3 regions of the Isoptericola sp. NPDC019571 genome follow, and region 2 is predicted to be linked to each of the others. Evidence: riboswitches for the same ligand, from Rfam matches in the RefSeq annotation. Region 2 holds a riboswitch; each other region holds the start of a gene.
What was found. A riboswitch is a leader RNA that binds a small molecule or an ion and turns the genes downstream of it on or off. The one in region 2 is predicted to bind thiamine pyrophosphate.
Positions count from the first base shown of each region.

Region 1 (9,956 bases), on a different contig from region 2:
AGGGCCTGCAGCACGCGGGGGATCGCCAGCGCGGCGAGGCTCGCGCCGAGCGCCGAGAAGAGGCCGCCGACCATGCGCGGCAACGCGGGCCGGACGTACGGGTAGAGCCGGCGCACGGACGCGAACGTGGAGAGCTCGGAGCCCGCGGGGGCGACGGCCGCCACGGGGGCGACGGCGGCCGCGGGGGCGGCGCCCGGCCGGCCGGGCGGGCCCTCGGCGCGACCCGGCGGCGTGCCGGGCGCGGCGGGACGGCGGGGAGCGGAGGAGGCGGGGCTCCTCCTGGGACTTTCGGAGGGATCGGCGCGGCGTGCGCCTCGGCTGCGGCTGCGCGAAGTGCGCTTCGTGTCGGGCATCACATCCATTCTGTCACTCGCCTCCGACACGCTTGCCCCGATCACGCGGTGGGTCCCAGAACCGGGTCACCGCTTACCGCCGCGTGATCCCGCCGTCCGGCAGGACGGCGGGGCCCGCGACCGGCCCCACGACGGGGCCGGCGAGGCTGCGGTCAGCCCACCGCGACGCGGTCGGCGGGGCGCCCGTCGACGTCCTCGGCCGCGCCTTCCGTGCCCGCTGTGCCGGGGAGGCCCGTCTGGTCGAAGAACGCCAGCTCGTGCTCGCACGCCGCGCGGAACGCCGCCGCCATCCGGTCCCGGGTGGACGCGTCGGACGCCGCGGCGGCGCGGCGCAGGATCGCGACGGCCTCCCGCGTCGCGCCCGCGAACGCGTCGTCCGCGTAGGTGCCCAGCCACTCAGCGTACGGGTGGCCCGCGTGGTTGCGGGCGGCCAGCCGCTCCCCCACGTCCTGGTAGATCCAGTAGCAGGGCAGGACGGCGGCCACGAGGGTCGCGTAGTCGTCGCCGGCCGCGCGCAGGTGGTCGAGGTAGGCGGCCGTCGTGGCGCTGGCGGGCACGTCCTGCGGCTCCCCGCCCAGCCAGCGCGTGTGGAGGTCGAGCTCCGTCACCAGGGCGCCGTGCGCGCCACCGGCCCAGAACGCCTGCTCGGCCCGCGTGGGCGCGAGCTCGCTCGCCCGCGCGAGGCAGCGCGCGTAGTCGCGCAGGTAGAGCGCGTCCTGCTCCAGATAGGTGCGGAAGTGGTCGGGGTCGAGGGTCCCGTCGCCCAGCGACCGGACGAACGCCAGGTCGTCGATCGCGGCACGCACGTCCGCGGCGTCGTCCCACCACCGGGCGACGACGTCCTCCGCGCCCGCACCGGCCGCACGGGACGGCGCCTGGGGTTCCGCGCCGCCCGCGCGCAGCCCCACCAGGTGGTCGACGGGGCCGTTCCCGCCGCCGACGCGCAGGGCCTCCCCCGCCCGGATCGCCGCGGTCAGCCAGGCCTTCGTGCCGCGCAGCGCCTCCGCCCAGTCGCCCGTGCGCGCGTACCGGGCGGCCAGCCCGCTGGACAGCGAGCAGCCGGTGCCGTGGGTGGAGGTGCTGGTCAGGCGCGGGCCGGGGAGCTCCACGAGCACGCCCTGCGGGCCGACGAGGGCGTCCGGGGCGCCCTCCTCCCTCGCGTCCGGACGCGCGAGCAGGTGGCCGCCCTTCGCCACCACCAGGACCCCGTGCCGGGCGGCCAGCCGTCGCGCCTGCTCGAGGGCGGCGGGCCAGTCCGCGGCGGGGGGCTCCTGCGCGAGGACCGCGAGCTCGGGCAGGTTCGGCGTCACGACGTCCACCCGGCCGAGCAGGTCCCGCACGGCGTCCTCGGCCGCCGGGTCGAGCAGCCGGTCCCCGCTGGTCGCCACCATGACCGGGTCCAGGACGACGGCGGGGCGCGCGGTCGTGCCCGACCGGTCGGACGTGGCGTGCGACAGCGCGTCGAGCCACGCGGCCACCGCCCGGGCCACCGGGGCCGAGGCGAGCATCCCGATCTTCACGGCGTCGACGGTCACGTCGTCGGTGACGGCGTCGAGCTGCGCGGCGAGGAACGCGGGGGGCGGCACGTGCACGTCGCGCACGCCACGGGTGTTCTGCACGGTCAGGGCCGTGACGGCGGCCATCCCGTAGCCGCCCGCGGCCGCGATCGACTTGAGGTCGGCCTGGACGCCCGCGCCCCCGGACGGGTCGGACCCGGCGACCGCCAGGACGCGGGGCCTGCTGCCCGTCCGGAGCGCCCTCGTCGGCGACGAGACGGGAGCGGGGGCGGCGTGAGCAGGGGTGGTGCTGCCGGCGCGGCCGGCGGAGCTGTCTTCAGGTGCGCGCGCACTCATGTCGACATCCCTTCGCTAGTACGAGCTAGATCAGGTTCGACGGGTGTGTTCTCAGCGCCCGCCGGCCGGCCGTGACGAAGTCGCGGCGATGACCGGTCGGGACGCACCCCGTGTCGTGGCGCCCACCGTAGCCCAGGTCGGCACCGGCGGGTCCGGCGTCCCGCGCGGGTGCGTCGTTCCTGGCTCCGCCGTCGTCCGGGCGGCCGCCCGGGGCGAGACTGCAGGTCCCGGCCGACGCCGCGGTAGGGTGCGGGGGTGCCCGTGGTCGTCCGTCGTGTGCGCGAGCTCCTCGTCGCCGGCACGACGCTCAGCATCGCGGCCGCCGCCCACCTGCTGGCCGGCGGCGCGCTCCCCGGGGCACCCCTCGCCTGGCTCGTCGTCGCGGCGCTCACGGCGCCGCTCGCGGTGTGGACCGCGCGCCGCAGGCTGACCCTCCGGCGCCTCCTGCCGGCGATGGTCGCGCTGCAGCTCGTCCAGCACACGACGTTGTCCGTGCTCGGCGCGGCGGGCACGGGCGCTCCCTCGGCACCGCTCCCGACCCCGGGCACCACCCTGGACGGGCACGCGCTCCACGCCATGGGCCCGGGCTCCCTCGCGCCAGCGACGGGCGGCGGGCTGCTGCATCACGCGGGCGACGCCGGGACGACGTCCTGGATGCTCGCCGCGCACGCCGCCGCGGTGCTGCTCACCGCCCTGCTGCTCGCGGCGGGCGACCGGGCGGCCCTCACCGTCGTCGGGCACCTGCGGCACGTCGCGCTCCTCGTGCAGGAGCCGCCGGCGCTGCCGGTGGTCCGCGAGCCCGCCGTGGTCGTCGGGCGCACCTGGCGCCCCCACCCGGCCCGCGTCCGCCGGCGCACGCCCCCACGAGGACCCCCTCTGCTCCCGGGCGCCCTCGCGCGCGCCGCCTGACCCTGCCCTGGTCCGTCGTCGGACGGGGGCGGGTCCCTCGCCGTCCCACGACCGCCTGACACACCTGACAGCCAGGAGCAGAAGAACCCATGTCCAGGACCACCCCTGTCATCACCCGTGCCCTCCGCCCGCGCCGCCTCGTCGGCGCGGCCGCGCTCGCCCTCCCCGCCCTCGTGCTCGGCGCGACCGCCGCGTCCGCGCACGTGACCGTGACCCCCGACGCGGCCGAGGCCGGGTCGTACGCCACCCTCACCTTCAAGGTCCCGAACGAGTCCGCCGAGGCGTCGACCACCGCGGTGCAGGTCGACCTGCCCACCGACACCCCCTTCACCAGCGTGTCCGTCGAGCCCGTGCCGGGCTGGACCGCGAAGGTCACCCAGGCGCCCCTGCCCGAGCCCGTCGAGGTGCACGGCACCACCGTCACCGAGGCGCCGGCGAGCATCGAGTGGACCGCCGACGACGCCGACGCCGGCATCGCGCCGGGCGAGTTCCTCCGGTTCACCGTGTCGGCCGGCGCGGTCCCGGACGGCGTGGCGGAGATCGTCCTCCCCGCCACCCAGACCTACTCCGACGGCGAGGTCGTCGCCTGGGACCAGGAGGCGTCCGGCGACGCCGAGCCCGAGCTCCCGGCCCCTGTCCTGCAGGTCGTCCCGGCCGCCGAGGACGGCGGCCACGGCGCGGCGTCGGCGGCCGGTGCCGGCGACGCCGCCACGGACGCGCACACCGACGCGGCGGCCGAGGACGGCGGCTCCGGCACCCTCCCGCTCGCGCTCGGCGCCGCGGGCCTCGGGCTCGGGCTGGTCGGCGCCGTCACCGGCGTGACCGCCCTCGCCCGGACGCGCGCACGGGCCACCGACACGGACGGCACGGACGGCACGGACGGCACGGAGCAGCGATGAGCGCGCCGGACGGCCGCCCCGCCGCGCGACGCGCCCTCGCCGCGGCCGGGTCCTTCGCGCTCGCCCTGGGCCTCGGCGCGGCCGGCGTCGTCGGCGCGGCGGGGCCCGCGAGCGCCCACAACGTCGTCGTCGGGACCTCGCCCGCCTCGGGGACGACCGTGACCGAGCCGCCGGAGTCCGTCGACGTGACGTTCGACGACGTGGTGCTCGACCTGTCCGCCGAGGGCTCCAGCACGGTGATCACCGTGACGGACGCCGACGGCACGGACCACGCGACGGGGTGCCCCACGACGCAGGACCGCACCGTGTCCGTCCCCGTCGCGCTGGGCGAGGGCGGCGAGTACACGGTCGACTGGCGGATCGTGTCGGCCGACGGGCACCCCACCAGCGGCGAGTACTCGTTCACCTACGAGCCGCCCGCCGGGACCGAGGCGGCCCCCGCGGCGGACGTGACGCCGTGCGCCCCGGCCGGGGGCGCGGACGAGGCGTCCGACGGTGCCGCGGAGGGCGCGTCGGCCGCCGCGGACGCCGGGGGCGGCGACGCCTCCGAGCTGGTCGTGGTGCTCGGCATCGCGGGCGGCGTCGTCGTGCTCGCCGGCGCGGCGGTGCTGGTGGCGCTGCGGCTCGCCCGACGTCGCGGCTGACGCGCCGCACCCGCGACCTGTCAGGGCCAGGGCCGGAATGACCGCCGCGCCCTGGCCCTGACGGGTCGCCGTCGTGATGCTCCCGGGCGTCCGCGTCGTCGTCGGGTCGTCGTCGGGTCGTCGTCGGGTCGTCGTCGGTCGTCCCCGGACCCCGCCGGAGCCGCCTACGATGCCGAGCATGGATGCGGGGCAGATCGTCGGGATCGTGACGGGCCTGGTCGTGGTGGTCGTGCTGGTCACGGCGGTGGTCTTCTGGGCGGCACGACGCCGCAGGGCGGCGCGCGGGCGGGCACAGGACCTCGAGGCGGAGCTGCAGCGCCTCGGCCTGGAGGCGGGCTCCGCCCTGGTGCGCGCGGACGAGCGGGCCCGCCTCGCGGAGGACGAGCTCGCCTTCGCCCAGGCGGAGCTCGGCGACCGGGAGACGCGCGAGCTCGCGCCCACGCTGCGGCGGGCACGCGAGCGCCTCTCCGAGGCGTTCCACCACAACCAGCTCCTGCACGACCACGTCCCGGACACCGACCAGCAGCGCCGGGAGTGGTCGGCGCGGATCGTCGACCTGTGCCGGTCGGCCGACGCGTCCTTGGACGAGCTCGACCGCGGGCTCGCCGCCCTGCGGCAGACGGTCCGCTCGACCCCCGACGCCGTCGACCGGGTCGACGCCGAGCTGGCCCGGGTGCGCGAGGCCGTGCCCGCGGCACGCGCCGACCTCGAGCGGCTGCGCGAGCAGTACGCCGAGCGGGCCCTGCTGCCCGTCGCGGACAACCCCGAGCAGGCGGAGCGCCTGCTCGAGTTCGCGGGTCGCAGCACGGCGGCGGCCCGCAAGCGCCTCACGACCCAGCAGGTCGCGGAGGCCGGTGCCGCGGCCCGCGCGGCGGAGGAGGCCGTGCGCCGCGCCGAGGGGCTGCTGCGCGCCGTCGACGACTACGAGGCCGAGGCGCTGCGCGCGGAGGCGGCGCTCGGCGCGATCGTCGCGGAGTCCCGTGCCGAGCTCGCCCAGGCGCGCGCGCTCCCGGCGGCCCAGCGGGCGGGGCGCATCGACGGCGCCGTCACCGCGCTCGAGGACGCCCTCTCGGCGCTGCCCGCCCCGGGCGACCCGGGCGACCCGGTGGGCTCCCTCACCCGCGTCCGGGAGGCCAACACCGCCCTCGACGACGCCGTGGCCGAGCGGGCGGAGCGCGACGAGCGCGCGCGCCGGGCGGCGTCGCGGCTCGGGCCCGCGCTCGACGACGCCGAGCGCCAGCTCGCGGCGGCGCGGTCCGTCGTCGACGACTACCGCGCCCCCGTGGGCCCCGACGCCCGCACGCGCCTGGCCGAGGCCGAGCGCGAGGTGGCGCAGGCCCGCGCCGCGGAGGACCCCGAGCGCGGGGTGGCCGCCGCCCGCCGGGGCGCGGCGCTCGCCGCGGAGGCCGCGACCCTGGCGCACCGCGACATCGCCCGGTCGGGCCAGGGGCAGCGCTGGGACGGCGGCTACAACGGCGGACCGGACGGGTACGGCGGGGGGTACGGCTGGCAGGGCGGCCGCCGCCCTGGCGGCCGGGGCGGCTCCGACGTCTTCGGCGCCGTCCTGGGCGGGATGGTGCTGGGCGGTATCCTCGACGACATCGGGGACATCGGGGACATCTTCGACTGACGTGGACGGCGCCGCCGGGGTACGCGCGGGGGACGACGGCGCGGGGACGGCGAGCACGGGAGGGCGGATGACCACCACGGTGCGGCGGCGGGTGCGGGTGCACGGCCGCGTGCAGGGCGTCGGGTTCCGCTGGTCGACCCGCGAGGCGGCCCGCCGGGCGGGCGTGGGCGGGCTCGTGCGCAACCTCCCCGACGGGACGGTCGAGGCGGAGGTCGAGGGCACGCCCGACGCGGTGGACGCGATGCTCGCGTTCCTCCGCGAGGGCCCGCCCGGGGCCCTCGTCACGGGGGTCGACGTCGAGGACGTGCCGCCGGTCGGCGAGACCGCCTTCGACGTCAGCGGCTGACGCCCCGCACGGTGGCCGGCACGCGCGCCGCCACGAGCTCGACGACGCCGGCCCGGGTGCGCGCGTGCTCCTCGATCGCGAGCCCCCGGTCGAGCACCCACCGCATCGGCCGGCGCCGGAAGTGCTCCCCGGCCAGCGGGACGCTCACCGCGTCCGCGAGCGCCTGCAGCGCCCGCACCGGCCAGGCGCTCGAGGCGACGTGGTCGGCCAGCAGCAGCAGGCCGCCAGGGCGCAGCACCCGCGTCATCTCGGCGAGGGCCGCGCGCTCGTCGGCGATGCCGCACAACGAGAACGTGCACACGACGGTGTCGAACGCGGCGTCGGGCAGGTCGAGCGCCTGCGCGTCGCCGACGCGGAGGTCGGCGTCCGGGTCGATCCCGAGCCCCAGGCGGGCGGCGCGGCTCCGCGCGACGTCGAGCATCCCGGCGCTCTGGTCGACGCCCACGTAGCCGTCGGGCCGGGCGGTCACCGCGGGCGGGAAGTGCTCGAGGTTGAGCCCCGTGCCGACCGCGACCTCGAGGGTGCGGCCCTCGGCCAGCGCGCAGAGCCTCTCCCGCACGCCGGGGAACATGCGTCGCTCGGCGGCCGTGAACGCCCGGTCGTAGCCCGCGGACTCGCGGTCCCACCGCCGCCGCAGCCGCGCCGCACGCCCGCGCTCTGCGCGCCCGTGCTGCGCGCCGTCGTCGCTGGTCACCGCCCCAGGTTCCCACGGCCGCCGGGACCCGCGACAGGGCCGCGGACCACGTAGCATTTCGCAGGTGACGAGTCCCACCCATGCCCGACCCGCCCGACGCCGCGGCGCCGGCAGCGCGATCGTGGGCGGCGTCGGCGAGATCCTCATCACTCTCGGGGTGGTGCTCGGGCTGTTCGTCGTCTGGCAGCTGTGGTGGACGTCCGTCGAGGCCACGGCCCAGGCCCAGCAGGTCATGCAGGAGTTCGAGGCGACGCTGCCGCCCGCCAACCCCGAGCCCGCCGAGCTGCGCACGGACGACCCGCCGGTGCCCGACGCCGTCGGCTACGGGGAGACGATCGGCACGCTCATCGTGCCCGCCTGGTACGGCCTGACGAACAACGCGATGCCGATCGCGGAGGGCACCGGCATGGACGTGCTCGACCGGGCCATGGCGGGCCACTACGAGACGTCGCAGCAGGTGGGCGACATCGGCAACTTCGCGCTCGCCGGGCACCGGCGCACGCACGGCAACTCGTTCCGGCACGTCGACAAGCTGGAGGAGGGCGACCAGATCATCGTCGAGACGGCGAAGACCTGGTACGTCTACGAGGTCACCGACCACGAGATCGTCACGCCCGACCAGGTGGACGTCGTGGCGCCGGTGCCCCACCACCCGGACGAGAAGCCCACCGAGCGGCTGCTGACGCTCACCACGTGCCACTCGCTCACCCTGGGCGAGTACGGCAACGACCACCGCTGGATCACGTACGCGACCTTCGTCGGCTGGATGGACCGCGCCGACGGCACCCCCGACCAGGTGCGCTGACCGGTCCGCTGGAGCTGGAGACGACATGTACGCGTGGATCTTCCACCACCTGCCGGGCAACGTGTTCTGGCGCGTCCTGCAGTCGCTGGTGCTGGTCGCCGCCGTCGTGGCGGCCCTCTTCCTGTGGGTGTTCCCCGCGATCGCCCCGTACCTCACGCTGCTGGAGGGCGACCCCGCGGTGGGCTGACGCCCGGCCCGACCACTCAGCTGCTCGCGCGCACCACCAGCTCGGGGTCGAACAGCACCTCCTCGGGCGCCGACGCGGGGTCGTCGATCTCCCGCAGGAGGATCTCCGCGGCGGTGGTCCCGATGGCCTCGGCCGGCTGGCGCACCGTGGTCAGCGGGACGGCGCCGGTGGTCGCGAACGGGATGTCGTCGTAGCCCACGAGCGCGACGTCGTCCGGCACCCGCACCCCGCCGTCCAGCAGGGCGCGCACGAGGCCGAGGGCGTGCATGTCGTTGCCGGCCAGGACGGCGTCCGGTCGCCGGCCGGGGGCCGCCGCGGCGATGCGGCGGCCCACCTCCGCGCCCTCGGCCATGCCCAGGTCCGCCGAGTGCACGACCTCCAGCGTCGCCCCCGCGGTGCCGTCCACGACCTCCTGCATCCCGGCGAGCCGCCGGCGGACCTGCTGCACCCGGGCCCGGCCGGTCGCCGCGAGCAGCCTGCGGCGGCCGCCGTCCACCAGGTGCTGCGCCGCGAGGCGGCCGCCCTCCCGGTGCCGCAGCGAGACGGTCGACAGCCGCCCGGCCGGGTCCTGCTGGTCGACCACCACGACGGGGCTGCCGCGGTCCTTGCGCGCCGTCAGCGCGACCATCTGCGCGTCGTGCGGGGCCACCACCATGCCGTCGAAGCGCAGCTGCTCGAACAGGGCGACGAGGCGCTCCTGCTGGTCGGGCGACTCGTGGGTGCTGCCCGTGACGAGGGTGAGGTCCGCGCCCGCGACCACGCGCTCGACGGCGGTCACGACGTCCGCGAAGAACGGGTTGGACGCGTTGATCACCGAGACGCCGACGATCCCGGACCGCTGCCAGCGCAGCTGCCGGGCCGACAGGCTCGGCACGAAGCCGAGCTGCTCCACGGCGGCCCGGATGCGCGCCGTCGTCGCCGGCGCCACCTTCTCCGGGCGGTTGAGGTAGTTGGAGACGGTCGCCGCCGACACGCCGACGTGCCGCGCGACGTCGTGGATGGTCACCACCGGGGCTCACCCGCCAGGACGGTGCGGTGCAGGATGGGCGGATGGACACGCGACCGACGCCCCGCGCCCCGCTGCGCTTCGGGGTCAAGCTGACGCAGGACGCCCCGGTCGACACCTTTCGCCAGGTCTGGCAGGTCGCCGACGAGGCCGGGTTCGACCACGTGTGGGTGATGGATCATCTCGCCTCCCTGGGCGCGGACGACGACCGTCCGATCTTCGACGCGTGGGCCATGCAGGCGGCGATGGCCGTGGCCACCTCGCGGGTGCGGATCGGCTGCATGGTGTCGGGCAACTCCTACCGCCACCCGGTGATGCTGGCCAAGCTGGCCACGACCGTCGACCACCTCTCGGGCGGCCGGCTGGAGCTCGGGATCGGCGCCGGCTGGAACGAGCACGAGCACACGATGTACGGGCTCGACCTCGGCACCGTGCGCGAGCGCATGGACCGGCTCGAGGAGTCGCTGCAGATCCTCACCTCGCTCTGGACCGAGCCGCGGACCACGTTCGACGGCGCGCACTACCGCCTGGCGGACGCGGTCGCCGAGCCGAAGCCCGTGCAGCGCCCGCACCCGCCGATCTGGGTGGGCGGTTCCGGGCCACGGCGCACCCTGCGGCTGGTGGCGCGGT
Region 1 covers NZ_JBIRXZ010000005.1:319,964-329,919, forward strand. Annotated here, with positions in the region: gene ACH443_RS11725 (ABC transporter ATP-binding protein) at 1-74, opposite strand, end outside; gene ACH443_RS11730 (bifunctional hydroxymethylpyrimidine kinase/phosphomethylpyrimidine kinase) at 506-2,206, opposite strand; TPP riboswitch at 2,197-2,327, opposite strand; gene ACH443_RS11735 (hypothetical protein) at 2,462-3,115, shown strand; gene ACH443_RS11740 (YcnI family protein) at 3,205-4,014, shown strand; gene ACH443_RS11745 (copper resistance protein CopC) at 4,011-4,658, shown strand; gene ACH443_RS11750 (hypothetical protein) at 4,837-6,288, shown strand; gene ACH443_RS11755 (acylphosphatase) at 6,356-6,634, shown strand; gene ACH443_RS11760 (class I SAM-dependent methyltransferase) at 6,624-7,328, opposite strand; gene ACH443_RS11765 (class E sortase) at 7,393-8,133, shown strand; gene ACH443_RS11770 (hypothetical protein) at 8,159-8,320, shown strand; gene ACH443_RS11775 (LacI family DNA-binding transcriptional regulator) at 8,337-9,326, opposite strand; gene ACH443_RS11780 (LLM class F420-dependent oxidoreductase) at 9,371-9,956, shown strand, end outside.
Region 1: another riboswitch for thiamine pyrophosphate. It lies ahead of ACH443_RS11730 (bifunctional hydroxymethylpyrimidine kinase/phosphomethylpyrimidine kinase); the one in region 2 lies ahead of ACH443_RS13320 (thiamine ABC transporter substrate-binding protein).

Region 2 (9,956 bases):
AGAAGTCGCCGGCCCGCCTCCTGGGCCTGGCGAGCCCGGACGAGCGGCCCGCACGGCGCGACGCGCTGGGCCCGGGCGACCTCCTGGTGCTCGTCACGGACGGGCTGGTCGAGCGCCGCGACCGCACCCTGCGGGAGGGCGTCCACGAGCTCGTGGACGCGGCCCGCACGCTCGCCGGGCTCACCCCTGCGGAGGTGTGCGCACGCCTCGTGGACAGGTTCACCGACGCCGGCCGGGAGGACGACGTCGCCGTCGTGGTCGTCCGTCGGACGAGCGACCCTCAGTCGCCGCTCGGCACCTGACCCTTCACGTCGTCGTACCCCGCCAGGCTCGGCAGCTCGCCCGGCGCGTAGACCAGGCGGACCACGCCGGTCGGGAAGGCCTCGGACCGGCGCAGGGCCAGCGGGTAGACCGTGTCGCCCTCGTCGAAGAGGCGCGCGCCGCGGCGGGCCGCGACCGGGTGCACCAGCAGGCGCAGCTCGTCGAGCAGCCCCGCCGCGAGGAGCTGGCGGACGACCGACAGCGACCCTGGCACGAGGATCTTCTCCACGCCGTCCTCGGCCTTCAGCGCCTCGACTGCGGCCGGCAGGTCGCCGTCGAGCCGCTCGACGTGGCGCCAGCCGAGGTCGTGCGTCGAGCGGGTCACGACCACCTTGCGCATGTCCCCCAGCCGCCGGGCGAACGCCGCGTCCTCCTCGCCCGCCTCCTCCCGACCGGGCCACGCGCCGGCGAAGCTGTCGTAGGTGACGCGGCCGATCAGCAGGACGTCGGTGTCGCGGTAGTCGTCGTCGACGGCGCGGGCCATGTGGTCGTCGAAGTAGGGGAAGTGCCAGGCGGGGTCGATCTCCGCGACGCCGTCGAGCGAGATGAACAGGGTGGACACGACCGTGGCCATGAGGGCTCCTCCGGGACGGGCGGACGGCGGGGTCGACCTGGTCCGCTGGGGAGATCATCGCGGTGCCGCAGCCCCGTCGCACCTAGGATCAGGGCCCATGCCGGCCCTGGACCCTCGCGCGATCCTCGACGGGCGCCCCACGCGCCGCCCGTCGGTGGGCGTCATCGTCGCGATCGCCGTGTCGTCGGCGTGCCTGCTCGCCGCGCTGGTGGTGACGTCCGCGGAGGGCCCGACGTTCCTCGAGGGCCTGTTCCTCGCCGTCCTGCCCCTCCCGCTGCTGCTGGCGGGCGTGCTCGCCCTCGACCGCCTCGAGCCGGAGCCGCCGGACGCCCTGGTGCTCGCGTTCCTGTGGGGCGCGGGCGTGTCCGTGCTGGTCGCGATGGGGATCAACACCGCCGGGCTCACCCTGCTGTGGACGCCGCTGCTCGGCCAGGAGGAGGGCTTCGTCGCGACGGCGGTGCTCACCGCGCCCGTCGTCGAGGAGACCCTCAAGGCGCTGGTCCTCGTCGGCATGCTCTGGTTCCGCCGGCACGAGCTCAACGGCCCGACCGACGGCATCATCTACGGCTCGATGGTGGGCCTCGGCTTCGCCACGATCGAGAACATCCACTACTACACGGTCGCCGGCCCGGAGGGGCTGGCCGCGACGTTCGTGGCCCGCGGCCTCCTGTCGCCGCTGATCCACCCGCTGTGCACGTCCCTCACCGGCCTGGGGATCGCGACGGCCGCGCTCGCCCCGCGCGGCTGGGCCCGGGTGTGGCCCGTGCTCCTCGGCCTGCTCGGCGCGATGACGTACCACGCGCTGTGGAACGGCGCCGCGTCGCTCGGCGTCGAGGCCGTCGTCGCGGTGTACCTGCTGGGCCTGGGGGTCGTCGTCGGGCTGCTCGTCGTCGTGCGTCACGACCGCGCGCGCATCGTGGCGCTCATCGGGCAGCACCTGCCGCAGTACGGTCCGCTGGGCGTCGTCGCCCTGCCGGACGTCGTGATGCTCACGTCGCTGAAGCGCCGCCGCCGGGCCCGGGCCCAGGTGCGTGCCGCGGGCGGCCCCGGCCCGGCCCGCGCGATGCGGGACTACCAGCAGGCGGCGACCGAGCTGGCGATGCTGCACCGCCGCCTCGACCGCGGGCTGGTGGACCGGGCCGCGTTCGAGCGGCAGCGCGGCCCCCTGCTCGCGCTCATGCTCGCGGCACGGGACGTCGTCACGCCGCTCTGGCGCCCCGAGGCTCCGCCCCGCTGAGGCCCACCATGATCACGCCGCCGACGGCGAGGTGCTCCAGCAGGAGCAGCACCGTCGCGCCGGCGTTCTCGGCACCCAGCGGGCCCAGCAGGGACACCAGCAGGACGGCGCCGCTCAGCACCAGCCACGCCGTGCGGCCGCCTTCCGGGCGGCGCAGCAGGAGGGCGCGGACGCCCCAGCCACCCAGTGCCGCCGTGAGGCTCGTGGCGATCACCAGGGAGATCGTGACCTCGAGGGTGCCCGACCCGGCCCGGACCTGGGGGTCCACGCCGGCCAGCGTGCCGACCAGGAAGACCACCGCCCCCGTGAGCACGGCACCCACCACGACCGTCCGCGGACGGTTCCACCACGCCCGGTCGCGCCACGTGCGCCCCGCCGGTCCTCGCGGCGTGCGGCCCTGCGTCCCGCCGGTCCTGTTCGTCGTGGTGTCCATGTCGTCCCCTCCTCGGCGCCGGCACCCTGCCGGCACGACGACGTTCCCGCGCGGCGTGCCTGCCGCGCGCCCTGCCGCGGTCGGTCGTCGCCTGGTCGCCGGTCGGGACCACCCCCGACTTTCGACGGTGTCGCGGTGCGACCGCCCGCCGTAGCGTCCCGGTCATGACGTCCACCGGCACCACCCCGCAGCCCGCCGTCGTCGGCCCCCGGCCGGCCGGCGTCCCGGGCCCGCCGCCCGCCCAGGGACCCCCGCCCGTGCCGCGCGGCGTCGTCGCGACCGCCTGGGGGCTCGTCGCCGTCCTCACCGCCGCCGCGACTGCGGCCGTCGTGACCGCCGCACCGGACACCTCCGTCGTCGGCACGACGCCGCAGGTGCCCGCCGTCGTCGACGTCGCCGTCGCGCTCGCGTCCCTCGCCCTCGTCCCGTTCCTGTTGACGCGCCGCAGCGTGCCCGCCGCGCTCGCGCTCGCCGCCCTGGCCGCCGTGTCGGGGGCGGCGACTCCCGCGGCGACCGTGGGCACGCTGCAGGTGGCGCGCTGGTACCCGGTCCGCACCGCCGCGTGGGTCGCGGGGGCGGGGATCCTGGGGCACGCGGTCCAGGCGCTGTGGCGTCCGGTGGGCCTGCCGCTGGGCTGGTGGCTCCTGTGCGACGTCGCGGTCCACGCCGCGCTCTTCGGCTGGGGCGCGTACGGGCGCGAGCGGTCCCTCGTGCTGTGGTCCCTGCGCGACCGGGCGCGCCGCGCGGAGGCCGAGCAGGAGCGGCGGGTCGCGGAGGCGCGCACGGCCGAGCGCACCCGGATCGCCCGCGAGATGCACGACACCCTCGCGCACCGCCTCTCGCTCCTGGCTGCCACCGCGGGCGCGATGGAGTACCGCCCGGACGCCGACCCGGCCGCGCTCGCCGCCGCCGCGGGGCGGGTCCGCGCGGGCGTGAGCGACGCGCTCGAGGACCTGCGGCAGGTCATCCGCCTGCTCCGCGCCGGCCCGGACGACCTCGGCCCCGTACCCGGCCTCGACGACGTGCGCCGGCTCGTCGACGACTCCCGCGCCGCCGGGACCGACGTGACGTACGAACGCACGGGCGACGACGTCCCGCCGGCCACGGTCGCGACGGCCGTGTTCCGGGTCGTGCAGGAGTCGCTGACCAACGCGCGCCGGCACGCGCCGGGCGCGGCCGTGCGGGTGACCGTCGCGACCGCTCCGGGCGAGGTCCGGGTGCGGGTGGTGGACGACGGCGCGGCACCGGGCGCCGTCGCCCCGGACGGGGTGGGCACGGGCACGGGGCTGGTCGGGCTGCGCGAGCGCGCCACGCTGCTGGGCGGCACGCTGGCCACCGGGCCGAGCTCGGGCCCCGACGCGTCGCGCGGCTTCACGGTGGAGGCGTGGCTACCGTGGGACGCGTGACGACGACGCCCGGGCCCGGCCCGCTCCCCGCCACCGGCCCCGTGGACGAGACCCCCGTGCGGATCGTCCTGGTGGACGACGACGCGCTGGTGCGCGCGGGCCTGCGCCTCATGCTCGACGGCGCGCACGGGATGCGGGTCGTGGCGGAGGCGGCCGACGGTGCGGAGGTGCCCGGCGTCCTGGACGCGCACCCGGCCGACGTCGTGCTCATGGACCTGCGCATGCCGGGCGTGGACGGCATCGCGGCCACCCGGCGGGTGCGCGCCCGCCCGTCGCCGCCGGCCGTCGTCGTGCTCACCACGTTCGACACCGCCGAGGAGGTGGGCGGGGCGCTGCGCGCCGGGGCCGCGGGCTACCTGCTCAAGGACATGCCGCCCGCCCGCATCGCCGCCGCCGTCCACGCGGCCGCCGCGGGCGAGCCGGTGCTGGCGCCCGACGTCGCGCGGCGGCTGATGGCCGCCGTCGCCGGCTCGGACGGGTCGCGCGACCGCGCCCGCGCCGCCCTGGACGCGCTCACCGCCCGCGAGCGGGACGTCGCCGTCGAGCTCGGCCTTGGCGCGTCGAACGCCGACATCGCGGCCCGGCTCTACCTCAGCGTGCCGACCGTGAAGGCGCACGTGTCGAGCGTGCTCGAGAAGCTCGGGCTGGAGAACCGCACGCAGGTCGCCCTGCTCGTGCACGACGCCGGCGAGGCATGAGCGCAGGCCCTGTCAGCCCCGCACGGGCTCCTCGGGGCGGCCGGGCACCGGCACGTCGCCGTCCGCGGACAGCCCCAGGAACTCCGCGACGCGCGGACTCGCGGGCGCGCGCAGCAGCACGTCGGGGGCGTCCACCTGGAGCAGCTGCCCGGCGTCCATGACGGCGACGCGGTCGGCGACGGTGAAGGCCTCGTCGTGGTCGTGCGTGACGAAGACGGCGGTGGTGCCGGTGGCCTGGAGGGTGTCGCGGACGTCGACGGCGAGCCGCTCGCGCAGGCGGCGGTCGAGGGCGGACAGCGGCTCGTCGAGCAGCAGCAGCCGCGGGCGGGGCGCGAGGGCCCGGGCGAGCGCCACGCGCTGCTTCTCCCCGCCCGACAGCGTCGCGACGGACCGGCGTTCGTAGCCCGCGAGCCCGACGTCGGCGAGCAGCTCGGCGACCCGCGCGGCCCGCTCGGCACGCGGCACGCCCAGGGTCTCGAGCCCGTAGGCCACGTTACGGCCGACGTCCCGGTGCGGGAAGAGCTGGCCGTCCTGGAAGAGCAGGCCGAAGTTCCGGCGGTGCACGGGCACGCCCGCGAGGTCCGCGCCGTCGAACGCCACGGTGCCGCCCGCGAGCGGCTCCAGCCCGGCGACGGCGCGCAGCAGCGACGACTTGCCGCAGCCGCTCGGCCCGAGCAGCGCGACGATCTCGCCTGCCGCGACGTCGAGCGAGACGCCGTCCACCGCGACCGCCCCCGGTCGGCGGCGCGTGGCGCCGTACCGCACGACGGCGTCGCGCACGACGAGCCCCGTCGTCTGGCCCTGCTCCATCAGAACTCCCCTCCCGGCCGGTCGCCGCGCAGGCGCTCGGCCACCATCATGACGGTCGCGGTGAGCACGGCCAGCACCACGGACGCCGCGAGCGCCATCCCGTAGTTCTCGGCCCCGGGCCGCCCGATCAGCCGGTAGATCACCACAGGCAGCGTGGCCGTGTCGGGGCGGGCGAGGAACGACGTCGCACCGAACTCTCCGAGCGAGACCGCGAACGCGAACCCGATCGCCAGCCCCAGCGACCGCGCGCCCAGCGGGCCGTCGACGGTCCGCAGCACCCGCCCCGGCGCCGCGCCCAGCGTGGCGGCCGCCTCGCGCAGCCGCGGGTCGATGGCGCGCAGCACCGGCAGCATCGTGCGCACGACGAGCGGGATGGCGACGACGGCCTGCGCGATCGGGACGAGCGCGCCGGAGGTGCGCAGGTCGACGTCGAGCCCGAACGGCTTGTCCAGCGTGATGAGGAAGCCGAAGCCCACCGTCACGGCGGAGACGCCCAGGGGCAGCATGAACGCGGCGTCGAGCACCCCGACGGCGCTCCGCAGACCCGCCCGCCGCGGGCGACGCGACACGACGAGCGCCACGAGGCCGCCCACGACGACGGCGATCAGCGCGGCCCACGCCGCGGTGCGCAGCGAGTTGCCCAGTGCCTCCCAGACCGTGACGGTCAGGGCGTTGCGCCCGCCGGTGGTGCCGAGGGCCACGTAGTTGTCGAGGCCCCAGGAGCCGTCGGGAGCCCGCAGCGACCGCGTGACGAGCCCCGCCATGGGCAGCACGAGCAGCCCGGCGACCACGACGAGGGTGACGAGCGCCGGCACGACGTCCGTGCCGTCGGCACCGGTGCGCAGCCGCAGCCGGTGCGCGGACACGCTGTCGCTCGTGAGGTGCAGGGCCCGCTCCCGGCGCGCCCGGGCGCGGGAGCTGACCAGCAGCGCGCCGGCCACCACGACGAGCTGCAGCACCGACAGCACCGCCGCCGAGCGCAGGTCGAGGAACTGGGTGGTGCGCGTCCAGATCTCCGTCTCGATCGTGCCGTAGCGCAGGCCGCCGAGGACGAGGACGACGCCGAACGCCGTCGCGCAGAACAGGAAGACGACCGCGGCGGCCGACGCGATCGCCGGGCCGAGCGCGGGCAGCGTCACGGTGCGGAACGCGCGCCACGGCGTGGCGCCGAGCGCGCGGGCGGCCTGCTCGGCGCGCGGGTCGAGCCGCTCCCACATGCCGCCGACGGTGCGCACCACGACCGCGTAGTTGAAGAAGACCAGGGCGAGCACGATGCCCGCGAAGCTCTCCTCCAGGTGCGCCCAGCCGAGCGGCCCGCCGGGGGCGAAGAGCGCGCGGAACGCGACGCCGACGACGACGCTCGGCAGCACGAACGGCACGGTCACCAGGCCGCGCACGAGGGTGCGCCCCGGGAACCGGCACCGGTACAGCACGTACGCGCCGGGCAGGCCGAGCAGCACCGACAGCGCCGTGCCCGTGATCGCCTGGGCGAGCGTCTGCCCGACGATCCGCCACGTGCGCTCCTGGGACAGCACCTCTGCGAAGCCGGACAGGTCGAGCTCCCGCCCCGCCGCGGTCTCGGTGAAGAACCCCTGCAGGACGAGCGACACCACCGGCCACGCGAAGAAGACCGCGAGGAAGCCCAGCGGGAGCGCGACGGCCGCGCCCCAGCCGAGCCACGCGCCCCATCGGTCTGCACCCCGCCGGGCGGCGCGCCACCGCGCCGCCCGGGCTGCCGGGCGGGCGGTGGCGCGCGGGACGCGGGGCACGGGGCGCGTCAGCCGACGACCGTCGCCGTCCACTGCTCGATCCACTCGTCGCGGTGCGCGGCGACGTCGGCGGGCGCCACCTCGAACGGCTCGTCGGCCAGGGGCGCGAACTGCTGCCAGTCGGCGGGCAGCTCCACGCCCGGGTCCGCGGGGTACATGTACATCTGGCCGGGCACGTCGGCCTGGAACTCGGCGCTCGTCAGGAAGTCCACGAGCTTCTCGGCGCCCTCGGGGTTCTCGGCGCCCGCCAGCACGCCCGCGTACTCGACCTGCCGGAAGCAGGTGTCGAGCATCGCGCTCGTGGCGGAGGTCTTCCCGTCGTCGCTCACGGTGAACGCGGGCGACGTCGCGTACGACAGCGCGATCGGGCGCTGCCCGCCCTCGCCGGCGCCGGAGAAGTCCACGTAGTACGCGTCCTCCCAGCTCTCGGCCACCTTGAGGCCGTTGTCGCGCAGGTCGGCCCAGTAGGCCTCCCAGCCGTCCGCGCCGAACGCGCCGATCGTCGCGAGCAGGAACGCGAGGCCGGGGGACGACGTCGCCGGATTGGTCACGACGGTGAGGTCCGCGTACTCCGGCTTCGCGAGGTCCTCGAGCGTCGTCGGGGGCGTGACGCCGTGCTTCTCGAACCAGCCGTCGTCAAGGTTCATGCACACGTCGCCCACGTCGACCGGCGTCAGCGTGCCCGCCAGGTCGTCGGGCGCGTAGGCCGCGACCTCCGGGGCGAGGTCGGCCGGCTGGTACTCCTCGAAGACCCCGGCGTCGACGGCCCGCGACGCGTACGTGTTGTCCACGCCGAAGACGACGTCGCCCAGCGGCGCGTCCTTGGTGAGCACGAGCTGGTTCACCAGCGTGCCCGCGTCGCCCGGGGCCACCTGCTCGACGGTGAGACCGGACTCCTTCTCGAACGCGGCCAGGACGTCGTCGGAGACGGCGAACGAGTCGTGGGTGACGAGCGTGACCGTGCTCGACGCCGCGCCGCTCGCGTCGTCCGTGGGCGTCCCGCCGCACGCCGCCAGCAGCGGCAGCAGGGCGACGACGCCCGCGGTGGCGGCCGTGGTCCGGGCCGTGGTCGTGAGCTTCATGCTGTCCTCCTCAAGGTGCGAGAAGGGGGTCCTGCGGGCACCCGGCACCGTCGTGGTGCGGCCGTCCGCAGGGAACGAGATTCCCGACTTCCTCCACCGGTGCTAACCGGGTCAGGTTCGAGGGTCTGCGGCGGTCCGCACTCTCAGCGCCGGTGGGCGCTCCCCTGTCGTATCACCACGAGCCTACCCGCCGACGCCGCGCTACCGTGGTGCAGTCCTCGGCCTCGGGGTGTGACGTGCCTGACGTGCCGTGACGCCGTCCGGCGGCCGCGGACGCACGCGAGACGACGCGCGGTCGTGCCGCGGCCGCGCCGGGACCTACCGAGGGAGAGCACGTGACGGACACCGAGCAGCCGCTGGGCGTGAAGGTCGGCACGGTGGTGCTGACGATCGCCGCCGGATGGGTCGCGCAGAAGCTGATCGGGGTGGTCTGGGAGAAGACGACGGGCAGCGTGGCGCCCACCAACGTGGACGACGACGAGATCTCGATCATCCAGGCCGTCACCTTCGCGGCGGTCTCGGGCGGGGTCGCGGTGCTCGCGAAGCGCCTCGCCCGCAAGGGCGCCGTGCGCGCGGCGGCCCGGTTCGTCCCCGGCCGCTGATCCCCCGCTCCTGACGGGCCCGCCCTGCGGGTCAGTGGCTCGCGCGCGGACGCCGGCGGGCGAGCTGCGCGTCGTGCCCGTGCGGCCGGTCCACCGGCCGCACGGTGGCGAGCGCCTGGCTGAGCCGGTCCGCCGCGTCCTGGGCCGGCGGGGCGGACCGCACCACCTCCGCCGCCGTGAGCGCGGCGTCGCGGTCCCCGACGGGCCGCGCGAGCCCTTTCATCACCTGTTCGCCCGCCGACTGGGCGGAGATCCCGACCTGCGCGCCGGCGTCCGCGAGCACCTCGGTGGCGACCGACTCGTCCACGCCGCACACCGCCATGATGGCTCCCTTGGCCTGCTCGGCGGCCGCGGCCGCGACGAACGCTCGGGACACGGCCCGGTGCGCCTCGCGCTCCAGCGCGTCCCGCACGACCGGGCTCGCGTCGATGACGTAGCCGACGATCTGCGACGACGCGCCGTCGGCCCCGTGCCTTCCCTGTCCGGTCACGACGACGGTATGGGTGCGCCCGTGGTCGTCCACGACGCGGTGCGCCCCCGAGAACGGCCGCCCGGTGCCGAGCGCGACCACCGCCGTCCGGGAGAGCCGCTCGCGGTCGTCGGGATGCAGGTGGGCGCGCAGCACCTCCGGTCCCGGCGCGATCTTGCCCGGCTCGCGACCGAAGATCCGGAAGACCTCGTCCGACCACCACCACTCCCCCGTGGCGACGTCGACGCGGTACCGGCCGACGAGCAGCTGGCTCCCCGCACCCAGCAGCTCCGCGAGGGCGACGAGCTCGCGGCGCGGTGTGTCGTTGGTCGTGCTGGACATCGAGGCTCACCCCCAGTGCCGTGCAGCTGGGTCAGGCGCGCAGTTCTCCTGGCTTCACCACCGTACCGGGACGGCGCGACACCGCCACCGCACGGCGGGTGACGTGCGGTGGCGGTGTTGTCGGTGGCCTCGGCCGTGCCGGGGCAGGCGTCAGGCGACCGTCGTCGCCGCGGCCTCGGGGTGCTCGCCGGCCGCCTCGGCCCGCTCCGCCGC
Region 2 covers NZ_JBIRXZ010000006.1:281,075-291,030, forward strand. Annotated here, with positions in the region: gene ACH443_RS13280 (SpoIIE family protein phosphatase) at 1-302, shown strand, start outside; gene ACH443_RS13285 (dihydrofolate reductase family protein) at 281-895, opposite strand; gene ACH443_RS13290 (PrsW family intramembrane metalloprotease) at 993-2,132, shown strand; gene ACH443_RS13295 (DUF6069 family protein) at 2,095-2,565, opposite strand; gene ACH443_RS13300 (sensor histidine kinase) at 2,730-3,971, shown strand; gene ACH443_RS13305 (response regulator) at 3,968-4,669, shown strand; gene ACH443_RS13310 (ABC transporter ATP-binding protein) at 4,682-5,479, opposite strand; gene ACH443_RS13315 (ABC transporter permease) at 5,479-7,281, opposite strand; gene ACH443_RS13320 (thiamine ABC transporter substrate-binding protein) at 7,257-8,330, opposite strand; TPP riboswitch at 8,402-8,506, opposite strand; gene ACH443_RS13325 (DUF4235 domain-containing protein) at 8,666-8,932, shown strand; gene ACH443_RS13330 (PAS domain-containing protein) at 8,964-9,743, opposite strand; gene ACH443_RS13335 (sulfite exporter TauE/SafE family protein) at 9,894-9,956, opposite strand, start outside.

Region 3 (9,956 bases), on a different contig from region 2:
GGGCCGTCGTCCACGGGCTCCTTCACCCCGGCGCCGCCGGCGCCCTACCTGACGACGCCGCCGGCGCCGCAGCCGCCGACCGAGCCCTCCAGCCCCTCCGGCTCCTGGGCCGCGGCGCCCGCCGCGCCGGCCGGCGCCTGGGCCTCCGCGCCCGCCGCTCCCCCGGCGGCCCCGGTCGTCGCACCGCGCCCGCCGCGGCCCCCGCGTCCCGTGCGGCGCGGTCCCGGCGCCGCCGCGGTCGGCATCGTCCTCGGGCTCGTGCTGCTCGGTGGCGCGCTGCTCCTCGTCGCGGACCGCACCGGGAACCTCGACCTGCCCCTCGGGCCCACCTGGCTGGGCGCGTCGATCGTGGTCCTCGGGCTCGGGCTCGTCGTGACCGGCCTGCGCGGCCGGCGTGGCGGCGGCCTGACGTTCCTCGCGATCCTCGCGCTGATCGCCGGCGTCCTCACCTGGCCCTTCGCCGGGGACCGCAGCTCCTGGGAGTTCTGGGACGCCGCGCCGCAGCAGTCCGGCGCGGCCGCGGTCGTCAGCGACGGCACCCTGCACCCGACGACGACCGCCGAGGCCGAGGAGGGCGTGCACGTGCGCTTCGGCGACGCCACGGTCGACCTCACCGACCTCGACCTGTCCGACGTCCCGCTGGACGACCCCGTCGTCGTCCCCGTCACGATCTCCGCCGGCAACGCGACCGTCCTGATTCCCGACGGCACAGCCGTGGAGGCCGACGTCGAGGTCATCGCGGGCAACGCCGAGTGGTTCGTGGACGGCCAGGACCGCTCCGTCAACACCTACACCAACGGTCCCGTGCGGTTCACCAACGAGGAGGCTCGCCAGGCCGATGGCGCCCGCCTGCTGCTCGACGTCGGCGTGCGCGCCGGCAACCTGACCATCGAGGAGTCCTGATGAGCGACGACAAGTCCACCACGCCCGGCCCCGAGCCGGACGAGACCCAGGCCCTGCCGGCCGCGGACGAGACGCAGGCCCTGCCTGCGGCCGACGACACCCGGGCGCTGCGCGCGGCCGACGAGACCCAGGCCTACCCCGCCTCGGGCGACACCCGCGCGTTCCCGGTGGCGGGGCCGGACGACCCGCTGTCGATCTTCGACCAGCCGGAGCGGCCCGCGGAACCCGCCGTCACCGAGCACGGGCCCACCCAGCCGGCGGCGACCGCGCCGGAGACGCCCGCCCCCGGCTACGGCGCCGCCGCGCCCGAGCCGACGCTCGAGCCGGCCTCGTCGGGGTGGGCCTCGTCCGAGCCGGCGGAGGCGGCGCCCGCGCCCCCGGTGGCGCCCGTCCCCGTGGACGAGCCGCCGGCCAGCACCGGCCCGCGGGCGAGCACGATCGTGTGGGGCTTCCTCGTCGTCGCCTTCGGCGTGGGCCTGGTGGCCAACGCCGCGGGCGCGCACATCGACGTCGAGCTGGCCGCGATCGTGCTGCTCGCCGCGGCGGGCGCCCTGCTGGTGATCGGCTCCGTGGTGAGCGCGGTGCGCCGCCGACGCCGCGCGACGACCGCCCGCTGACGCGCACGACGACGCGGCGGTGACCATCGGGTCACCGCCGCGTCGTCGTGCGGGTCGGGCCTCAGGCCGACGGCGAGCCGCTGCCCCCCGCCGGCGGCGCGGCCGGAGGGTTCTCCGGCGGCGTCGAGGGGGACGCAGACGGCGGCGTCGAGGGAGGCGTCGACGTCCCGGCGGAGGGCGCCTCGGGAGCCGTGCGCGTGCTCGGCCGCTCGGGCGGCGCGGCGGGCGTCGTCGGGGCCGACGGCCGGTCGGGCTCGACCGGGTCGGCGCGGTGCGCGGCGTGCGACAGCCCGCCCTCGGACGTGAGCGAGGGCGAGTCGATCACCACCTGCGGCCCGCCGGCGAGCTTGCGTAGCGCGCTCCCGAGCAGGATGAACACGATGCCCAGGCCGATGACGAGGGCGCAGACGCCGAACGCCACCACCGACGTGAACAGCGACGCGCGCAGGAACGACGCGTCCATCACGCTGTCGCGGACGGGGTCGTCCTGGTCGAGCTGGGCATAGGTCTTCCCGTCGGCCATCTCGGTGGCGTGCTTGTCGATCACCTCCGCCTGCGCGTACGCGGTGAACGGTCCGGCGACGTGCTGGCCCGCGAACATGTTGGCGTCCTCGGAGACGGTGATCTCCTCGGCGGAGAGGGTCTGGGAGACGACCACCCAGACGCCCACGCCGAGCACGATCATGACGATGCCCGCGATGACGGTGATCATCCCGATCCCGCGGACGCCCTTGGTCGGATGAACGGTGACAGTGCTCGACATGTCGCACCTCTCCTCAGGTGTGTGCCGTGGCGCGTGCGCCAGAGGTCCCGCTCCTCGCACGGTAGCGCCAACGCACGCCCTCGGCTCGGCGAAGCCGCAGGTGGCCGCGCCGCTGCCGATGGCAGGATGAGCCGGTGCGCATCGTCCACGTCTCCGACTCCTACCTGCCGCTGCTCGGCGGCATCGAGACCCAGGTGGCCCGGCTCGCGCGCCGGCAGGCGGAGGCCGGGCACGACGTCGAGGTCATCACCACGACGCCGGCCGCCCCCGGCGACCACGGCCTGACGACGTCGACCGACGGCGACGGCGTCGTCGTGCACCGCGTCGCCGCCCGCGTGCCGGGGGGCTTCCCCGTCCACCCGCGCTCGACGGCGCACGTGCTGGCGCGGCTGCGCGAGCTCGAGGGGGACGGGCGGCGCCCGGACGCCGTGCACCTGCACATGGGCGTGCTCGCCCCGACGGTCGAGCTGGCGCTCCGCCCGGTGACCCGGCTCGGGCTGCCGGCGCTGCTCACCGTGCACAGCGTGTGGGGCGGCTGGGATCGCGCGTTCGGCGCGCTCGACCGCGTGACCCGGTGGTCGTCGTGGCCGGTCCAGTGGTCCGCGGTGAGCGAGCTGACCGCCGCTCCCCTGCGCCGTGTCGTCGGGCGACGACTCGCGCCCGACGCGGCGGCGGGTCGCGTGTCGGTGCTGGGCAACGGCATCGACGTCGACGCCTGGCGGCTGCCGCGCGTCGAGCGGGGCGAGCGGGCGGAAGGGCGCGAGGTGCACGTCGTGTCCGCCACCCGGTTCGCGCCGCGCAAGCGGGTGCTGCCGATGCTGGAGGCGATCGCCGCCGCGATGGAGAAGGCCCCCGGGCGCCTGGTCGCGACCATCGGCGGCGACGGCCCGCAGCTCGCCGACGCCCGCCGCTGGGTGCGCGAGCACGGGCTGGCCGACACGGTGCGGCTCGTCGGCCGCCTCACCCCGACCGAGCTCAAGCGCCTCTACGTGCGCGCCGACGTCTTCGTCGCCCCCGCGGTGCAGGACGCGTTCGGCATCGCGGCGCTCGAGGCCCAGGCCGCCGGACTCGCCGTCGTCAGCCGGTCGCAGTCGGGGGTCGCGGAGCGCCTGGTCGACGGGCGCGACGCCCTCCTCGTGGACGACGACGCGGCGATGGCCGGCGCCCTCGTCCGCCTCGCCGACGACCCCGCCCTGCTCGACGCGATCATCGCCCACAACCGCTCCGCCGAGCTCGCGACGTCGTGGCCGCGCGTGCTCGCCGACGTCGACCGCGCGTACGAGCGCGCCGCATCGCTCGTCCGCTGACCGAGGCGGCGTCACCGCAGGTCACGGGCACGTCGTTGCTCGGGCGTATCAAGATCGCCCGCTCCGCGCTCCCCCCACACCGTGACCGGCGACGAGGGGATCGCCGGCAGACGTGAGGAGCGAAGATGACCATCACGACGCAACGACGCAACGTCCGCGCCCGGCTCGCCGCCGTCGTCGGCGGGCTCGCCGCGATCACCGCGCTGGGGGTCGCGGGTCCGACCGCGACGGCCGCGCCCGCGGACGACCTGGCGCCGGTCCAGGTGCAGCGCGTGGACAGCGACGCACCGGTCATGGTCGAGGACCTGAAGATCTCGGCCACGGCTGCCAGCACCACCTACTACTGCGCCGTCCTCGACGGGACCTTCGGCTGCAAGAACGCGAAGCCGGGGACCGGGCTGGTCGTCGCACGGTTGTACCAGAACAAGGACTACGGCGGCTTCCAGGTCGTCGTGTTCAACCCGAAGTACAAGGTCGGCTGCACGTCGGGCACCGGGGACAACGAGGGCGGCGCCAACCTCGGCACCGCGCTGTCCAACCGGATCAGCTCCGTCAAGACCTACAACGGCTGCGACGTGCGCCTCTACAACGGCAACAACAAGACGGGGGCGTACACCGGGTTCATCGACAAGGACAGCTACCTCGGCAGCTTCAACGACCGGGCGAACTCGTTCCGCATCTCCTGACACATCCACCAACGGGAACGGCGGCGGGCACTTCCGCCGCCGCCCACCCGTGTCGGTGGGGGCGGGACGTCGTGTCGTGAGAGCCGAGCGAGGAACGAGCGAATCATTCGAACGACACGACGTCCCGCCCCCGCCGACGCTCGACCACACTCACTCCCACTCGATCGTGCCCGGCGGCTTGCTCGTCACGTCGAGCACCACGCGGTTGACCTCGCTCACCTCGTTGGTGATGCGGGTGGAGATGACGGACAGCACGTCGTAGGGCAGGCGCGTCCAGTCGGCCGTCATGGCGTCCTCGGAGGACACGGGGCGCAGCACGATCGGGTGGCCGTAGGTGCGGCCGTCGCCCTGCACGCCGACGGAGCGGACGTCGGCCAGCAGCACGACGGGGCACTGCCAGATCTCGTCGTCCAGGCCGGCCTTGGTGAGCTCGGCGCGCGCGATGGCGTCCGCCTGGCGCAGCGTCTCGAGGCGCTCCGCCGTCACCTCGCCGACGATGCGGATGCCGAGGCCCGGACCCGGGAAGGGCTGGCGGGAGACGATCTCCTCCGGCACCCCGAGCTCGCGGCCGACCGCGCGGACCTCGTCCTTGAACAGGGTGCGCAGCGGCTCGACCAGCTCGAACTGCAGGTCGTCGGGCAGGCCGCCCACGTTGTGGTGGCTCTTGATGTTGGCCGCGCCCTCGCCCCCACCGGACTCGACGACGTCCGGGTAGAGCGTGCCCTGCACGAGGAACTTGACCTCCTCGCCGTGGGCGCCCGCCTCGGCGACGATGTCGCGCTGGGCGTCCTCGAAGACGCGGATGAACTCGCGGCCGATGATCTTGCGCTTCGTCTCGGGGTCGCTCACGCCCGCGAGGGCGGTGAGGAACCGCTCCTTCTCGTCGCGGATGATCAGCTTCACGCCCGTGGACGCGACGAAGTCGCGCTCGATCTGCTCGACCTCGCCCTCGCGCAGCAGGCCGTGGTCCACGTGCACGCAGGTGAGCTGGTCGCCGACGGCGCGCTGCACCAGCGCGGCGGCGACGGCGGAGTCCACGCCGCCGGACAGGGCGCAGATGACGCGCGCGTCGCCGACCTGCGCGCGGATCGCGGCGACCTGGTCGGCGATGACGTTGCCGGCCGTCCAGTCGGGCGCGAGCCCCGCGCCCTCGTAGAGGAACTTCTCCAGCACGGCCTGACCGTGCGCGGAGTGCTTGACCTCGGGGTGCCACTGCACGCCGTACAGGCGGCGGCCGGTGTCCTCGATCGCCGCGACGGGCGAGCCTGACGACGTCGCGAGCACCGTGAAGCCCTCGGGCGCCGCGTGCACGGAGTCGCCGTGGCTCATCCAGGTGGTCTGGTGGTCGGGGGTGCCCGCCAGCAGCACGCCGGCCTCGCACACCTCGACCTCGGTGCCGCCGTACTCCCGCTGCCCCGTCTGCGCGACGGTGCCGCCCAGCGCCTGCGCCATCGCCTGGAAGCCGTAGCAGATGCCGAGCACCGGCACGCCGGCCTCGAACAGCGCCGGGTCCACGAACGGCGCGCCGGTGGCGTACACCGACGACGGGCCGCCCGACAGGATGATGGCCGCCGGGTTCTTGGCGAGCATCTGCTCGGTGGTGAACGTGTGCGGCACGATCTCGGAGTAGACGCGGGCCTCGCGCACCCGGCGCGCGATGAGCTGCGCGTACTGGGCGCCGAAGTCGACGACGAGGACCGGTCGCGGCGTGGGCGCCAGGTCGGCGGTGGTGGGGGTGTCGGTGGCGGGAGACGTCACCGAGCCATCGTAGCCGCCGGACGGTACCGCTCCCGGGCCCGTCCCACGGGTCACGCGGTGGGGTAGGTCACCTCGACGCGGCGGTTGAGCGCCCGCCCCGCGGGGTTGTCCTGGCCGTCCACCTCGTTGTCCGCGACCGGGTCCGCCTCGCCGTGGCCCTCCACCTTCAGCGTGAGGTCCGGCCGCTCCGCCGCGAGCACGTCGGCGACCGCGTTCGCGCGCTGCCGGGAGAGCGTGAGGTTCTTCGCGTCCGTGCCGATCGAGTCGGTGTACCCGTCCACGCGCACCGTCGCGTCCTGCGGGATGTCCGCCGCCAGCCTCGCGACCGCCTTCGCCGCCTCCGGCGTCAGCGTCGCCCTGCCGAAGTCGAACAGCAGGTCGGACGTGAGCGTGACGACCGTGTCGTCCTTCTTCTCCTGCCTCTGCTCCAGAGTGATGGTGGAGTCCGCGGCGTCCAAGGCGAACGTCGAGTCGCCCGCGCGCAGGTCGACCGTGGCGTCCGTGCGCATCGCGTCGGTGGTCTCCGCGGCCTCGACGGTCGCGTCCTGCTCCGCGAGCGCTGCCCGCGCCTCCTGCATCAGCTCCGGGTCGGCCGTCGGAGCGGCGCCCGACGACGGGCTCGGCGACGCGCTCGGCTCGGTCCCCGCCACGGCCGGGCCGGCAGCACCCGGGGCGAGCAGCGCGGCGAGCAGCGCGGCGAGCAGCGCGGCGAGCAGCGCGGCGAGCGCCGCGACCACCGTCCCCCGCTGCCGTCGAGCCGTCACTTCGCGGCGCCGTCGACGTAGGTGACCGTCACGTCCGTGAACAGCGGCAGCCCCTCGGCGGGCAGGACGTCCACCGTCGCGGGCTCCCCCTCCGGCGCGGGCAGCACGGCGGACACCTCGATGGTGCCGTGGTTGGGGAACTTGAAGGCGTGCTTCTCGAGAGGGGACACGAGCATGGACTCACGGCACTTGATCTGCGCGACCGCCGCCTTCGTCGAGTCGTCGGTGTCCTCCTGCCAGGCACCCTCGGTGCAGAACGGCCGGTACGCCTTGAGACCCGCCCGGTCCGTCATGGTCGTGCTGGGTTCCACGCTCATGTCGTACCAGCTCGCCCCCGCGTCGGCGGGCGACGCGTCGTCGTCCCAGCGCAGCGCCCAGCGCACCGTCGTCGTGCCGCCGGCCACCTCGACCGCCCGCAGCGACACGGTCACCTCGCCGCCGAGGGCCGCGTCCGAGCCGTGCGGCGTCGCGATCTTCTGCTCCGCCATCACCTGGTCGGCGACGGACGCCGTGCCAGGATCCGCGGCCGCCTCGGCCTCCGGGGTGGCCGATGCGGCCGTTCCAGACGTCCCGCCCTCCTCCTCGGCGCCCCCGCCGGTGCACCCGGACAGGACGAGCAGGGCGCCGGCGAGCAGCAGGGCGGACGTGCGGGCACGAGGGGACATCGACTTCTCCAGGGCTCGGGGGGCGCGACTCGCCCCGGCGCGAGGCGGGGCGAGCTCACTGTGGCACACGCCACCCCCGCCGGGTATCACCCGCGAGGGGGAGCACTCCCCATCCCGGGGCGTGCCCGGATGGGCCGGCGGGTCAGCCCAGCCGCTCGCGCAGCTCGCGGGCGGCGCGCTCGGGGTCGGGCGCCTGCGTGATCGCCCGCACGACGACGACGCGCGACGCTCCGGTGTCGAGCACGGCGTCCAGGCGCTCGCCGTCGACGCCGCCGATGGCGAACCACGGCGTCGTCGGGCGGGTCGCCGCCACCTCGCGCAGCAGGTCGAGCCCGACGGCCGCGCGGCCGGGCTTGGTGGGCGTGGCCCACAGCGGGCCGACGCAGAAGTAGTCGACGTCCGGGTCGGCCTCCGCCGCGGCGGCCTGGTCCGCGGAGTGCGTGGACCGGCCGAGCACCGGCGCCGGCCCCAGCAGCGACCGCACGGCGGGCACCGGCAGGTCGCGCTGCCCCATGTGCACCACGGGCGTCCCGGTGAGCTGCGCGACGTCGGCCCGGTCGTTCACCGCCCAGAGCGCGCCGTGCTCCGCGGCGACGCGGGCGACCACCTCCTGCAGCTCGAGCTCGCGCGCGACGTCGAGCGTCTTGTCCCGCAGCTGCACGACGTCGACGCCGCCCGCGAGCGCTGCGTGGAGGAAGTCCTCCAGGTCGCCGCGCTCCTCGCGGGCGTCGGTGCACAGGTACAGGCGGGCGTCGGCGAGGCGGGCGCGGGGCGCGTCGGGAGCGGTCTCCGGGGCGGCACCGTGGTCGGGCGCGGTCGTGGTCACGCCGGTCAGGGTAACCACGGCCCGGGTTACAGTGGCCGCGCACGGGAGCCCCGCTCGGGGCTGAGAGGGCGTAGGAGCCGACCGTCGAACCTGATCTGGGTCATGCCAGCGAAGGGAGCGCACATGCCCACGCCCAGCAGTCCGTCCGACGCCCTGTCCGGCACCCTGTCCGGCACCCTGTCCGACACCCTGTCCGACATGGTCGTCGTGGGCGGCGGGATCGTCGGCCTCTCCGTGGCCTGGCGCGCCGCAGCGAGCGGTCTGTTCGTCACCGTGCTCGACCCGTCGCCCGGCGAGGGCGCCACCCGCGCCGCGGCGGGGATGCTCGCGGCTGTCAGCGAGTCCGACTTCGGCGAGCGGGAGCTCGCCCGCCTCAACGTCGCCTCGGCCGCGCTCTGGCCCGACTTCGCCGTCCGCCTGGCCGCGGCGACCGGGCGCGACGTCCCCCTGCTGCGCGCCGGGTCGCTCGCCGTCGCGTACGACGCCGACGACCTCGCCCTGCTGCGCCGGGTCCTGGCGCTGCACCGGGAGTGGGGCCTCGCCTCCGCCGAGGTCTCCGTGGCCGACGCGCGGCGGCGCGAGCCGTACCTCGGGCCGCGGCTCGCCGGGGCGGCCGTCGTCGAGGGCGACCTCGCCGTGGACCCGCGAGGGGCGCACGCGGCGCTCGTCCAGGCTCTCGGCGGCGCCCTCGTGCGCCGCGCGGCGGCGCGGCTCGAGCGCGACGGCGCGGGCCGCGTCGTCGCGGTGCACGACGACGCGGGCGCGCGCCACGCCGCGGGCGCGGTCGTCGTCGCGACCGGCGCGGTCGCGACGGCGTCGCTGCTCGACGGCGTGCCCGACGTGCGTGTCCCGGTGCGGCCGGTGAAGGGCGCCACGCTGCGCCTGGACGCCGGCCCGGGCCTCGCGCTCGAGCACGTGGTGCGGGGCACCGTGCAGGGGCGGCCGGTGTACGTCGTGCCGCGGGGTCCCGGTACCGGCGCGGGGCCCGGCACCGGGCCGAGCCACCGGGAGATCGTCGTCGGCGCCACCAGCGAGGAGCGCCCCGACGACCGCCGCGCCGAGGCGGGCGGCGTGTTCGCGCTGCTGCGTGACGCCCGCGCGCTCGTGCCCGGCATCGACGAGGCCGCGCTGGTCGACGTCACGCCGCGCGCCCGCCCGGCCACCCCCGACAACCTGCCGCTCGTCGGCGCGACCGCGGTGCCCGGCCTGCTCGCCGCCGTCGGGCACGGGCGCAACGGGGTGCTGCTCGCCCCGCTCACCGCCGACGCGGTCGTGGCCGTGCTGACCGGAGCGCCTCCCCCCGACCCGGCGCTGTCCGCCGCCGACCCGCGCCGCTTCGCGCCCGCCGCCCGTCTCCCCGAAGGAGCCGCCCGATGACCGCCGCCCCCGCCACCCGCACCGCCGTCGTGAACGGCGAGGCCTACCCGCTCGACGGGCCGCACGGCGACGGCGTCGAGGCCGTCGTCGCGGCCCTCGTGCCCGCGTTCGTCGCCGACGGCTCCGTGCAGGGCATCGCCGTCGCCGTGAACGACGCCGTCGTCCCCCGCGGCCTGTGGGCCGGCACCCGGATCGCTCCCGGCGACCGGGTCGAGATCGTCACCGCCGTCCAGGGCGGCTGACCACGAAGCCTGACCACGAAGCACGGAGGAAGCATGACCAGCACGCAC
Region 3 covers NZ_JBIRXZ010000008.1:93,219-103,174, forward strand. Annotated here, with positions in the region: gene ACH443_RS14800 (PspC domain-containing protein) at 1-903, shown strand, start outside; gene ACH443_RS14805 (hypothetical protein) at 903-1,520, shown strand; gene ACH443_RS14810 (hypothetical protein) at 1,582-2,283, opposite strand; gene ACH443_RS14815 (glycosyltransferase family 4 protein) at 2,418-3,590, shown strand; gene ACH443_RS14820 (hypothetical protein) at 3,716-4,276, shown strand; gene guaA (glutamine-hydrolyzing GMP synthase) at 4,427-6,034, opposite strand; gene ACH443_RS14830 (OmpA family protein) at 6,085-6,798, opposite strand; gene ACH443_RS14835 (hypothetical protein) at 6,795-7,463, opposite strand; gene thiE (thiamine phosphate synthase) at 7,606-8,289, opposite strand; TPP riboswitch at 8,321-8,423, shown strand; gene thiO (glycine oxidase ThiO) at 8,413-9,666, shown strand; gene thiS (sulfur carrier protein ThiS) at 9,663-9,908, shown strand; gene ACH443_RS14855 (thiazole synthase) at 9,942-9,956, shown strand, end outside.
Region 3: another riboswitch for thiamine pyrophosphate. It lies ahead of thiO (glycine oxidase ThiO); the one in region 2 lies ahead of ACH443_RS13320 (thiamine ABC transporter substrate-binding protein).